2 regions of the Gordonia sp. PS3 genome follow, and region 2 is predicted to be linked to the other one. Evidence: riboswitches for the same ligand, from Rfam matches in the RefSeq annotation. Region 2 holds a riboswitch; the other holds the start of a gene.
The links. Region 2 has a riboswitch for S-adenosylmethionine ahead of ACE11G_RS12460 (bifunctional o-acetylhomoserine/o-acetylserine sulfhydrylase). Riboswitches for the same ligand answer to the same signal wherever they lie in the genome.
Positions count from the first base shown of each region.

Region 1: another riboswitch for S-adenosylmethionine. It lies ahead of ACE11G_RS02455 (aminotransferase class V-fold PLP-dependent enzyme); the one in region 2 lies ahead of ACE11G_RS12460 (bifunctional o-acetylhomoserine/o-acetylserine sulfhydrylase).

Region 1 covers NZ_CP169524.1:541,144-547,744, reverse strand. Annotated here, with positions in the region: gene dacB (D-alanyl-D-alanine carboxypeptidase/D-alanyl-D-alanine-endopeptidase) at 1-933, opposite strand, end outside; gene ACE11G_RS02470 (inorganic diphosphatase) at 1,077-1,556, shown strand; gene ACE11G_RS02465 (MDR family MFS transporter) at 2,269-3,963, opposite strand; gene ACE11G_RS02460 (MarR family winged helix-turn-helix transcriptional regulator) at 3,963-4,439, opposite strand; gene ACE11G_RS02455 (aminotransferase class V-fold PLP-dependent enzyme) at 4,592-5,827, opposite strand; SAM riboswitch class IV at 5,845-5,958, opposite strand; gene ACE11G_RS02450 (hypothetical protein) at 6,257-6,601, shown strand, end outside.
Region 2 covers NZ_CP169524.1:2,697,725-2,704,325, forward strand. Annotated here, with positions in the region: gene ACE11G_RS12445 (exodeoxyribonuclease III) at 1-553, opposite strand, end outside; gene ACE11G_RS12450 (MFS transporter) at 563-1,822, opposite strand; gene ACE11G_RS12455 (NADP-dependent isocitrate dehydrogenase) at 1,916-3,133, opposite strand; SAM riboswitch class IV at 3,498-3,612, shown strand; gene ACE11G_RS12460 (bifunctional o-acetylhomoserine/o-acetylserine sulfhydrylase) at 3,679-4,989, shown strand; gene ACE11G_RS12465 (homoserine O-acetyltransferase) at 5,038-6,198, shown strand; gene ACE11G_RS12470 (nuclear transport factor 2 family protein) at 6,222-6,599, opposite strand.

The DNA of each region.
Region 1 (6,601 bases), 1.6 Mb from region 2:
CGCCTGCGCTCCGCCCGAGATGCTCGGCTCACCGCCGGTCGCCTCCGCCAGCTCGATGCCGAGCGACTCGGCGAGAACGTTGTCGCTGTACCGCATCATGTCGCCGACCCGGACCGTCAACGGTGCCGACTTCACCGAGGCGATCACCGGCGCACCCGACGGGGCCGTGGTCTCGGCGACCGGGCTGTTGAGTCCGAGCGCCTCGGCGAGTGCGCGGCCGGCGGCGAGCGCCGGCTGGTCGGTGCGCGGCGAGTACTCGTCGTTCGGCTTGAGTCGGCCGCCGTCGACCATCAGCGACTCGATCGGCGTGATGTCGCCGCCCTCGATGTCCCGACGGTCCCAGGTCTTCTGCATCGTCGGGCCGGTGAACAGCGAGGTGTCGACGGCGATGGACGTGACGTGCCTGCCGCTCCGCTTGATCTGCTCGGCCAGATCGGAGATCCGGCCGGGCGAGGAGTAGAACGACGGCTCGCCCGCGGGCGTCGACGTCAGAGTCGGATCGCCCGCTCCCACCAGGATCGCTTCACCGTTCGCGCCGAAGACCACTTCGGTGGTGACGCGCGAATCGTGCGGCAGGGCCAGCAGCACGGCCGATGCGGTGAGGATCTTGGCGTTGGAGGCGGGCACACGTGGTTCGTCGGCTCCCTGCGACCACAGCACTTTGCCGGTCAGCGGGTCGGACACCTGCCCGGTCAGTTTGCCCAGTGCCGGATCCTTCAAAGGCTTCGCCAGTTGCTTCGCGACTCCCGCGGCCGTCGGGACCGGCGCGTTCGGCGACACCGGGACGATGGCCGGGTCCAGCGATGCCGCAGCCGGACGAGCCGGGGTTCCGGGAGGAACCGGATCGGCCCGGTTCTGGTAGAGCCACCAACCGACGCCCGCGCCCGCCACCAGCACCATCACCAGCACGACGATCAGGATCCAGCGCAGCACTCTGCGCGGCCGCCGGGCGGCGGGACTTGTCGGCTGGGCCACGTATCCTCCGGTCTGCGGTCTGCGTTCGACGGTGTTAACAGTATCCTTGACAGCCGTTGAAGCAATTTCCGGACAGTCCGTCAGCAACGCCAGGAGGCAGCATGGAGTTCGAAGTCACCGTCGAGATCCCCAAGGGTGGCCGCAACAAGTACGAGGTCGATCACGAGACGGGCAAGGTCTACCTCGACCGCTACCTGTACACGCCGATGGGCTACCCGGCCGACTACGGCTACATCGACCACACCCTGGGCGAGGACGGCGATCCGCTGGACGCGATGGTGCTGCTCACGGAGTCGGTGTTCCCGGGTGTCATCGTGAAGGCGCGGATCGTCGGCATGTACACGATGACCGACGAGGCAGGCGGCGACGACAAGCTGCTCGCCGTTCCGGCCGGCGACCCGCGCTGGGACCACATCCAGGACATCGACGATGTCAGTGAGTTCGAACTCAACGCCATCTCGCACTTCTTCGAGCACTACAAGGATCTCGAGCCGGGCAAGGAAGTGACCCCCGGCGGCTGGGTCGGCAAGGCCGAGGCGGCCAAGGTGGCCCAGGCGGCTGTCGACCGCTACCAGGGCTGATCCCTCCCCGCACAGACCGAAGAGGAGCAGAGCGCACCCGCGCCCTGCTCCTCTTCCGTCTGCGGCCCGTCCCCGTTTCGACTCGCTGCGCTCGCTCAACAAGCCTGGGAAAAGCCACCCAGCCCCCAGGCTCATCGAGTAAGCGAGCGAGCGCAGCGAGCACGCGCATCGAGACCCCACACCGTTTCGACTCGCTGCGCTCGCTCAACAAGCCTGAGAAAAGCCACCCAGCCCCCAGGCTCATCGAGTAAGCGAGCGAGCGCAGCGAGCACGCGCATCGAGACAAAGCACCGTTTCGACTCGCTGCGCTCGCTCAACAAGCCTGAGAACACTCGCTCAACAAGCCTGAGAAAAGCCACCCAGCCCCCAGGCTCATCGAGTAAGCGAGCGAGCGCAGCGAGCACGCGCATCGAGAACTCACACAGTTTCGACTCGCTCCGCTCGCTCAACAAACCTGGTGAGAACACTCGCTCAACAAGCCTGAGAAAAGCCACCCAGCCCCCAGGCTCATCGAGTAAGCGAGCGAGCGCAGCGAGCACGCGCATCGAGACAAAGCACCGTTTCGACTCGCTGCGCTCGCTCAACAAGCCTGGTGAGAACACTCGCTCAACAAGCCCGCGAACAGCCACCCAGCCCCAGGCTCATCGAGTAAGCGAGCGAGCGCAGCGAGCACGCGCATCGAGACCCAGCAACACGCAGCGACTCGCTCCGGTCAGTCGGCCGCGACCGGCTTCGGGTCGTCGCTCTTGCTCTCGGGCGACGGCGGACGGCGGAGCGAGACCTCCGACCACGTCACCGTGCCGATGATCGACAGGATCGACAGGATCGAGACCGACAGGAACACCTTGTCCATCGAGTCCGCGAAGCCGCGCTTGATCGGCTCCGACAACTCCTTCGGGAGCTTCTCGATGACGGAGGTGTCCTTCATCGTCGCCCCGGCGCCGCCGCCGGCACCGGGGTCCTCCGCCGCGGTGATCAACGAGTGACCGAAGGCCGCCACCTGCGGATCATGGCTGGTAGCCGCCTGCTGGACGGCCGCGGTGAACTCAGGAGTGCCCGACGCGTCTTTGAGCTGATCGGCGATGTTGGGGCCCATCGTCGAGAACAGCAGCGAGAAGAAGACCGCGACGCCGAGCGTGCCGCCGATCTGCCGGAAGAAGGTCGCGGTGCCGGTCGCCATACCGGTGTCGCGGACCGGCAGGATGCTCTGCATCGCCAGCATGAGCGGCTGCATCAGGTTGCCGAGGCCGAAACCGAGTCCGGCTGCCGCCAGCATCACGAGGTACAGCTGGGTCTGCGTGTCGACGAAGTGCAGCAGGAACGACATCGTCGTGATCAGGATGGAGCCGATGATCGGAAACACCTTGTATCGCCCGGTACGCGAGATCAGCTGGCCGGCCATGATGGAACCGATCATCATGCCGGCCACCATCGGCAGCATCTGCAGACCGGCGACCATCGGGCTCGAGCCACGGAGCACCTGGAAGTACTGGGGCAGCATCGAGATACCGCCGAACATGACCGCACCGACGATGAGGGAGACGAGGATGCCCTGTGCGAAGACCCGGTTCTTGAAGACGCGGAGCGGGATGATCGCCTCGTCGCCCATCTTGTTCTCGATCACAATGAACGCGGCGATACCCGCGGCGCCGATCAGGTAACAGATGACGCTGTTCAGCGACGTCCAGCCCCAGTCACGGCCCTGTTCGGCGACGATCAGCAGCGGCGCGACGGCCACCGCGACAGCGGTAGCGCCCCAGTAGTCGGTGCGGTGTCCGGTCAGCTTCTGCTGCGGGTAGTTCAGCACCTTGTAGACCACCACCAGCGCGATGAGGCCGATCGGCACGTTCACCAGGAACACCCAGCGCCAACCGGAGACGCCCAGGATCGAGTTCGCGCCGGCGAGGAAACCGCCGAGCACCGGGCCGAGCACGCTGGACGTGCCGAAGACCGCCAGGAAGTAACCCTGGTACTTGGCGCGTTCCAGCGGTGCGACGATATCGGCGATCGTGGTGATCGCCAGTGTGAACAGACCGCCCGCGCCGAGACCCTGGAGCGCACGGAAGCCGGCCAGCTCGTACATCGACGTCGACATGCTGCACAGGAGCGACCCGATGATGAAGATCGTGATCGCGAGCAGGAAGAACTGCTTGCGTCCGTAGATGTCCGACAGCTTGCCGTAGAGCGGCGTCACGATCGTCGAGGTCACCAGGTAAGCGGTGGTGACCCACGCCTGCAGGTCGTATCCGTGCAGGTCGTCGGCGATGGTGCGGATCGCCGTCGACACGATCGTCTGGTCGAGCGCGGCGAGGAACATGCCGATCATAAGTCCGCTCATGATCGTGAGGACCTGACGATGCGTCAGGTTCCGGCCGGGGAAGTCGGCGGCGGCAGTTGGTGAACTCATCAATCAGCTTTCGTGGTGCAGGGGAAGATTCGGGTTTCGACCGCGTCGACGAACCGGCCGAGGAGGCGGACGAATATCTCGAACTCCTCCGCGGACCAGTCCTCCACGGTTTCGCCGACGAGTCGTCGTCTCGACTCGGCGATCTCGCAGACCTTCTCCCGGCCGTCGTCGGTGAGGACCAGCTGCGACGCACGCCCGTCTTCGGGGTGCGCCTCGCGCCGGACGAATCCTTCCTTCACCAACTGCGCGACGTGCCGACTGGTGGTCGAGGGGTCTGTCACCAGCCGATCGGCGAGGTCGCGCGAGCGCATCGGGCCGTTCCGCAGGACGAAGAGCGCTCGGTACGCGGCGGTCTCGAGTGAGCCATTGCGTCCGTTCCAGATTCCGGTGTGCAGCGCCCGATCCCTGAGCCGCGTGTATCGGCTGAGGGCGACGAACATCTCGTCGAGCTGTTCGGGCGTCGCTTTCACTCTCATCCCTCTTCGTTGCAGTCTGCAATCAACTAATTGCGCTCTGCAAGTATGAGAGGTGCCGACTCCCGGCCGCAACTGAGAAATTTCGGCATAAATGGACGTACGTCCCGCGCCCGGCGAACCCCACCGCACCCGCTGTGAAAGCGACGAGAAATCTACCGCCGCACCAGATCCGACAGCGCTGCCAGCAGACGATCGACATAGTCCGACGACGTCCCGAGACCGAAGCTGGCCCGGACCGCACCGTCGGGGTAACCCAGCTTCCGCAGCAGCGGATGCGCGCAGAACTTGCCGTCGCGCACGCCGATCCCCCGCGTCACCGACAGATATTCGGCGACACTGCGCGGGGAATGGTTCTCCACGGTGAAGCCGGCGATGCCGACGCGGTCGGCCGCATCGTCGAAGACCCGCAGCGGATGCACGCCGGGCAGCAGCGCCAACCCCTCGTCGAGACGCTGCTGCAACCGGTGCTCGTGATAGCCGATCTCCTCGAAACCGATGTCCTGCAGGGCCTGCGCCGCCGCTGCGAGCGCCACCACCCCCAGCGTGTTGGGAGATCCGGCTTCGTGACGAGCGGCACCGGTGTGCCACGCGACCCGGCCGTCGAGGTCGACGTCGGCGGTGGCGCCGCCGCCGGCCAGGTACGGTTCCGCCGCATCGAGCCAGTCGCCGCGGCCCACCAGCGCGCCCGCACCGAACGGCGCGTACAGCTTGTGGCCGGAGAAGACGAGGTAGTCGATGCCCCAGGACGCGATCGAGACGGCGCGGTGCGGGACCAGTTGCGCGGCGTCCACCAGAATGCGCGCGCCGTGCCGATGCGCCGCCGCGGCCAGCCGTCCGATCGGCAGCACCTCGCCGGTCACGTTCGACGCACCGGTGATCGCGAGCAACGCGGCGGGCGCGGCAGCGAGTTCTGCTTCGAGCCGCCCCACCGTCTCTTCGACGGTGCGGGCCGCCGGCACCACGCGAGCACGGCCGGTCCGGGTCCAGGGCAGCAGGTTGGCGTGGTGCTCGATGTCGAGCACCACCACGTCGCCGGGGGTGACGTGCGCGGCGAGATTGACGGCGTCGGTGGTGTTGCGCGTGAACACCACCGTGTCGTCGCTTCGACCGCCGACGAACCGCCGGACAGTCTCCCGAGCCTGCTCGTATCGCGCTGTCGTGACCTGAGAGAGATGGCCCGCGCCCCGATGCACGCTCGCATACTCGGTCAACGCGCCGGAGAGCCGTTCCGCGACAGACACGAGAGCCGGGGCCGATGCCGCGTAGTCGAGGTTCGCGTAGACGGTCTCGCCCCCTGCGGTGGTCGGCACCGTGGTGTCGGCACCGACCACCGGCGCGAGGGGACGAATGGGTGCCGGGCACACGGCCCGGTCGAGGATTGCGGTCATGACACGACTCCAGTAGATCTCCGCACTTGCCGGACGTCGGTCGACGCCGGCCGGGTCGTCACCTGGAGCACCCCACCGCGGTGGAGGGTTGCCGACCGGCCAGCCAGGGCTTCGCACCGGTTCTCGTGACCCGCCGTCAAGGATGCCGGTACGCGTCATTCGCGGAAAGCATTAAAACCACGGCGGGTGTAATCACCGGCGGATCCGCAGTTAGCGTGGTTTCAACATCCCTGTTCAGAAAGGCCTCCCGTGGTTCATCCGTCCGACCCGCAGTATCCGAGCGGCGCTCCCGGCCGGCCCCTGCCACAACCGCCCCTGCCACAACCGCCACAGCCGTCGTCGTACGGGCCGCCCCACCGGTACGGACCCGCGCAGCCGCCGTACGCACCGAACCCCTTCCCGCCCGGCCCGTGGCCGCAGCAGCCGCCGGTGAAGGGTCCGAAGCCGATGTTCTTCGGCATCGTGGCGGTGACCGCACTGGTGGTCGCCGGACTGACGACGCTGCTGATCCTCGCCCCCTGGGACTCCGACCGCGACACCGGTGCGGCGCCGGAGACCACGCGGACGTTCGCGCTCAAGGGCGGGACGTCCGTGGAGGTCCGGGTGCCCGCCGGCTGGACCGCCGTCACCGACACCAACGACGGCGCGCCCGTCGTGGTGCTGCGGGCCGCCGACGACGACCGGGTGCTGTCGCAGATGTCCGACGACCTCACCTCGCTCGGCGAATCCGGCTCGGGCACCCCGGTGCACACGGTGGTGGTGTTCGCCGACAGT
Region 2 (6,601 bases):
CCTTCCAGTTCTTGATGTCGCGCTCGTCGGGCGCGATGTTCCAGTCACCCGCCACCACCGCCAGTCCCCCGGTGCCGAGCAGTTTGTCGAGGTAGGGCCGGAACACTTCGAGGAAGCGCCGCTTCTCCTCGTACTTCTCGATGTCTTTCTCCTGCTCGGTCGGCGCCGCCCCCGTCGGCAGATACAGGCTCGCCGCGGTCACCGTCTCACCGCCGAAGTCGAAATCCGCCTCGATGTACCGTCCCGCCGTGTCGAACTCGTCGCTGCCGAAACCGACCCGCACCTGCGAGGGTGCGCGGCGAGACAGGATCCCGACGCCGGCGCGGCCCTTGACCGACGATTCCGTGTGCACGAAGTGCCACCCGGCATCCAGCGCGGGCTGCAGCGCCTTGCGAGCGATCGCGTCGCCTGCCCTCACCTCTTGCATCAGCACCACGTCGGGTGCGGCGTCCTCGAGCCACGGGAGCATGCCCGGATTGTCGTCCGAGCGCTGCTTCACAGCGGCACGGATCCCGTTGACGTTGATCGTGGTGATGGAGAACGGTGTGGTCACGGGACCACCCTAGCGACCGCTTCGGACATCGCCCACGGGCTCGTCTCCGACCGGAACCGCGACCTCCCGCTGCGGCATCTCCTCGCCGGACCGCCGCGCAGCCGCCACCGCCGCCGCGAGCACCAGCACGCCGCCCACCGCGAGGACCGCACCGACCAGTGACGGTGCCCGGTAACCGAGACCGTGGGCGATCACCAGCCCGCCGACCCATGCGCCGAGAGCGTTGGCGACGTTCAGCGCCGAATGGTTGAGCGCGGCCGCGATCGTCTGCGCATCGTGCGCGACGTCCATCAGTCGCGTCTGCAGCCCGGGGATGGCGGCCGATCCGGAACAGCCGACGAAGAAGGTCATGATCACGGCCGGCCACCCGGTGGACACCAGGAGCGCGAACAGCACCAGCGCCGACGCTGCGCTCGCCATGCCGATGGCGATGGCCTTGTCGCCCAGGCGGTCGGCGAGACGGCCGCCGAGGTAATTGCCGCTCACCATTCCCGCGCCGAACAGCATCAGCGCGATCGGCACCGCGGCCTCCGACAGTCCGCCCAGCGAGGTGAGCGCGGTGTTCAGATACGTGTAGAAGGCGAAGAAGCCGCCGAATCCCACCACGCCGACCAGCAGCGTCAGCCAGATCTGCCCGTGGCGGAGTCCGCCGAGTTCAGTGGCGGGATCGGTGGTGCGCATCGACCGCAGATCGGGCACCACGCGCCACAGCGCGAGCACCGTCACAGCACCGATCACCACGACGAGGGCGAGGGCGGCGCGCCACCCGAGCGCCTGGCCCAGCCAGGTGGCCGCCGGCACCCCGAGGACGTTGGCCACCGACAGTCCCATCATCACCTGCCCCACCGCCTGCGCACGGCGGCCGGGGCCGGCGAGGTGGGCGGCGACCAACGAGGCCACGCCGAAATACGCCCCGTGCGGCAGCCCGGCGACGAAGCGTGCGGCCATCAGCGTCGGATAGTTCTGCGCCACCAGACTCAGCGCATTGCCGAGAGTGAACGCCACCATGAGTGCGATCAACAGCGTCCGTCGCGACACCCGGGCCGCGAGCACCGCGATCAGCGGAGCGCCCACCACCACGCCCAGCGCATAGGCGGAGATCAGGTGCCCGGCGGTCGGCTCACTGACGCCGAGGCTCGACGCGATGTTCGGCAGCAGCCCCATCGCGACGAACTCGGTGGTTCCGATGCCGAACCCGCCGAGCGCGAGTGCTCCGACCACCCAGCCTACCCGCCGAGCCGGATGCTCGCCGTCGCACGATGCCGCCACGTCCTGAGTCTCGGTGTCCACCCGATGCGCAACACCCGCACACCGAGCGCCATTCCACAGACCGCGGTGACCTCCGACACCCGGAGGAGAGGACTACCGCAGCGCGGCCTGCAGATTGTCGTCGAGGGCGCCCAGGAACTCCTCGGTGGTGAGGTACGCCTGGTCGCCGCCGACCAGCAGTGCCAGGTCCTTGGTCATCTTCCCCGACTCGACGGTCTTGATGACGACGTCCTCGAGCTTCTCCGCGAACTCGCGCACCTCGGGGGTGTTGTCGAGCTTGCCGCGGTGGTCCAGACCACGCGTCCAGGCGAAGATCGACGCGATCGGATTGGTCGACGTCGGCTTGCCCTGCTGGTGCTGCCGGTAGTGCCGGGTCACGGTGCCGTGCGCGGCCTCGGCCTCACAGGTCTGGCCGTCGGGTGTCATCAGAACCGAGGTCATCAGTCCGAGCGAGCCGTAGCCCTGGGCCACGGTGTCCGACTGGACGTCGCCGTCGTAGTTCTTGCACGCCCAGACGTAGCCGCCCTCCCACTTGAGCGACGAGGCGACCATGTCGTCGATCAGCCGGTGCTCGTAGTGCAGTCCCGCGGCATCGAACTCGGCCTTGAACTCACGCTCGAAGACGTCGGCGAAGATGTCCTTGAACGCGCCGTCGTAGGCCTTGAGGATGGTGTTCTTGGTGGACAGGTACACCGGATAGTTGCGCTGCAGACCGTAGTTGAACGACGCGCGCGCGAAATCTTCGATCGACTTGTTGAAGTTGTACATGCCCATCACGACGCCGCCCGACTCCGGGATTCGGACGATCTCGTGCTCGATCGGCTCGCTCCCGTCGTCGGGCGTGTACGTGATGGTGACCGTGCCCGCCGAGGGCACCTTGAAGTCGGTGGCGCGGTACTGGTCACCGAAGGCGTGACGCCCGACGACCACCGGCTTGGTCCAGCCGGGCACCAGCCGAGGCACGTTCGAGATCAGGATCGGAGCGCGGAAGATGGTGCCGCCGAGGATGTTCCGAATGGTGCCGTTCGGCGATCGCCACATCTTCTTGAGACCGAATTCCTCGACGCGGGCCTCGTCGGGGGTGATGGTGGCGCACTTGACGCCGACACCGTGCTTCTGAATCGCGTGCGCGGCGTCCACGGTGACCTGATCGTCGGTCGCGTCGCGGTTCTCGATCCCGAGGTCGTAGTAGTCCAGATCGATGTCGAGGTAGGGGTGGATCAGCTTCTCTTTGATGAACTGCCAGATGATTCGCGTCATCTCGTCGCCGTCGAGTTCGACGACGGTGCCCTCGACCTTGATCTTGCCCATATGGCTCTGTGCCCTCCTCAGCAGTAGACCGCCGGCCACTCGTCCTCAAACGTAATACGGACGGTCGTTCGGCGCGGCGGGCTCCAAACAGAACGCGCGTACTGTTTTAACCAGCATATCCCATGAGCAGCTCAGCGACCGAGCGATCGTGCAAGCACCGCCGTGCCACCGCAGATCCGCGCCGAATGCACTGTGCGGCAGCAGTTCTCCTTGTACACAGCGCCGACGCGCCGAGACCGACCGCTCGCACCGGTCGCCGCTTTTGCGCGGTCCTACCACATCGCCCACCGAGTCGACAGATTTACGACCAGGGGCGGTGAAGCCGTTTCAACAGCCGCATCGAGTTGATATATCCTCAGCAACAGGTCATGAGTGTCAGCGCACAGCCCCGGCTTGCTGACCGGCAACCCTCCATCCGCGGTGGGGTGCTCCGGGTGATGACCTGGCTGCGACGGAAGTCGCCGCAGCAAGCGCGGGTCCGAGGGTCGGACCCAACATACGAGGCCCGCCCCGGGCCGCCGACCGAAGAAAGAGAATGACGTCTCATGTCTGACGCCGCGAATTGGAGCTTCGAGACCACCCAGGTGCACGCCGGGCAGGTAGTCGACGCGACCGCCAAGACACGCGCACTGCCGATCTACCAGACCACGTCGTACGTGTTCGACAACACCGACCACGCGGCGAACCTGTTCGCGCTCGCCGAGCCGGGCAACATCTACACCCGGATCATGAATCCGACGCAGGACACCGTCGAGCAGCGCCTCGCGGCTCTCGGCGGCGGCGTCGCGGCCCTCTTGGTGGCCTCCGGCCAGGCCGCCACCACCTACGCGATTCAGAACATCGTCGAGGCCGGCGGGCACGTCGTCTCCAGCCCCCGTATCTACGGCGGCACATACAATCTCTTCCACTACACGCTGCCGAAGTTCGGCATCGAGGTCTCGTTCGTCGACGATCCCGACGATCTCGAGTCGTGGACGTCGGCGATCCGGCCCAACACCCGCGCACTGTTCGGTGAGACCATCGCGAACCCGCACAATCAGGTCCTCGACATCGCCGGAGTGGCGGACGTCGCACACTCGCACAGCCTCCCGCTGATCGTCGACAACACGGTCGCGACGCCGTATCTGCTGAATCCCATCGAGCACGGGGCCGACATCGTCGTGCACTCGGCCACCAAGTACATCGGCGGCCACGGCACCGCGATCGGCGGCGTCATCATCGACGGCGGCACCTTCGACTGGCGCGTCCAGCGCGACGGTGAAGACCTGTTCCCCGGCTTCACCACCCCGGACCCGAGTTACAACGGCGTCGTCTTCGCCGACCTGGGGGCTCCGGCCTACGCGCTCAAGGCGCGGACGCAATTGCTGCGCGACACGGGCGCGGCCATCTCCCCGTTCAACGCCTTCCTGCTGGCTCAGGGCATCGAGACGCTGAGCCTGCGCGTGGAGCGCCACGTCTCCAATGCACAGAAGGTGGCCGAGTTCTTGGAGGCCAACGACCAGGTCACCTCGGTCTCGTACGCCGGTCTCAAGTCGTCGCCGTACTACGAACGGGCGCAGAAGCTGCTGCCGAAGGGCGCCGGCGCGGTCATCGGATTCGAGATCGAGGGCGGCGTCGAGGCGGGCAAGGCCTTCGTGAACGCACTGACCCTGCACAGCCATGTCGCCAACATCGGCGACGTCCGCTCGCTGGTGATCCACCCCGCGTCCACCACGCACAGCCAGCTCTCCCCGGAGGAGCAGCTGGCCGCCGGTGTGACGCCGGGTCTGGTCCGGCTCGCCGTGGGCATCGAGGGCATCGACGACATCCTCGCCGACCTCACCACCGGGTTCGCCGCGGCAGCGCGAGTCAAGTAGCCGTTGTCTCGTCCACTGCCGTTGTCTCGTCCACTGAAGGGAGGCCAGGTGTCGGTCAGTATCGACCCGGCCACGACGGTGAGCGACCCCGACTGGGCCACCCGTCCGGACGGAGCTCAGGTCAGCGTCTCGATCGGCGATCTGACTCTCGATTCGGGGGCCACGCTGGCCGACGTCACCGTCGCCTTCCAGAAGTGGGGCACGCCGACGGCGGCCCGGGACAACATCGTGTTGGCGCTGCACGCGCTCACCGGTAACTCGCACGTCGCCGGCCCGGCCGACGATCAGTTCTCGATGACCGGATGGTGGGACGGACTGATCGGGCCGGGCTGCGCGGTCGACACCGACGAATGGTGCGTGTTGGCGCCGAACGCGATCGGCGGCTGCTTCGGCTCCACCGGTCCCGGCTCCCTCGCTCCCGACGGCAGGCCGTGGGGGTCACGCTTCCCGCGGCTCACCGTTCGCGACCTCGTCCGGTCGGAGTCGCTCGCGCTGGAGGCACTCGGCATCAGCCGGCTGGCCGCCGTCGCGGGCGGCTCGATGGGAGGTGCCCGTGCCCTCGAATGGGCCGTCACCTACCCCGACGCGGTCGGCGCCGCGCTGGTGCTGGCGGTGGGCGCGCGGGCCAGCGCCGATCAGATCGGCACGCAGACCACCCAGATCGAGGCGATCAAGTCCGATCCCGCGTGGCAGGGCGGCGACTACTACGGGACCGGCCGCTCCCCCAGCACCGGAATGGGTATCGCGCGCCGAATCGCGCATCTGAGCTACCGGAGCGACCGCGAGCTCGACCAGCGTTTCGAGAACCGCCCCCAGGGAGAGGAGAACCCGCTGGTCGACGGCCGCTACTCCATCGCCAGCTATCTGGAGCACCAGGCCGAGAAGCTCAAGCGGCGCTTCGATCCGGGCGCCTACGTGGTGCTCTCGGACGTCCTCAACAACCACGACGTCGGCCGCGACCGCGGCGGCGTCGCGGCGGCCCTGGCCGGATGCAGCGTGCCGACCGTCGTCGGCGCGATCGACTCCGACCGGCTGTATCCGCTGTACCAACTCGAGGAGATCGCCCGCGAGCTCGGCGACTGCGTCGGCGGGCTGCACGTGATCCGCTCCGACGCCGGCCACGACGGATTCCTCACCGAGTTCGAGCCGATCCGGGAACTCCTCGCGAAGACGATGGACGTCGCGCGCCTGCGGCGGTCGGCGGACTGAGCCGCACCCCGCAGCGCTCACTCTCACAGTTCCGTCGAGGCCACCCAGTACTCGGTGAACCGTCCGTCGCGGACGCTCAGGATGTCGTTGCCCGTCAGATACGAGATCTGTCCGTCGGACGTCATACCCTGACCTGCCCACCGCCCGGCCACGTAGCCGTCGGCGGCGAACGGCCCGACCTCCACCTCGAAGACCAGGTCCCGGTAGGTGGCTTTCGTGGCGTCGACCAGTGCGGCGAGCTTGCCGGGACCGGCGACCTCCGCGCTCGGCCAGTGTCCGAGGAAGTCCTCGCTCACCAGTTCCTCGGCGACCGCCTTGAGACGTTCACGGTCGGTCGGCCCGTTCCACAATTCATCGATCCAGCGGCGATACAGATCGCATGCGTCGGCAGATTCGGTCATGC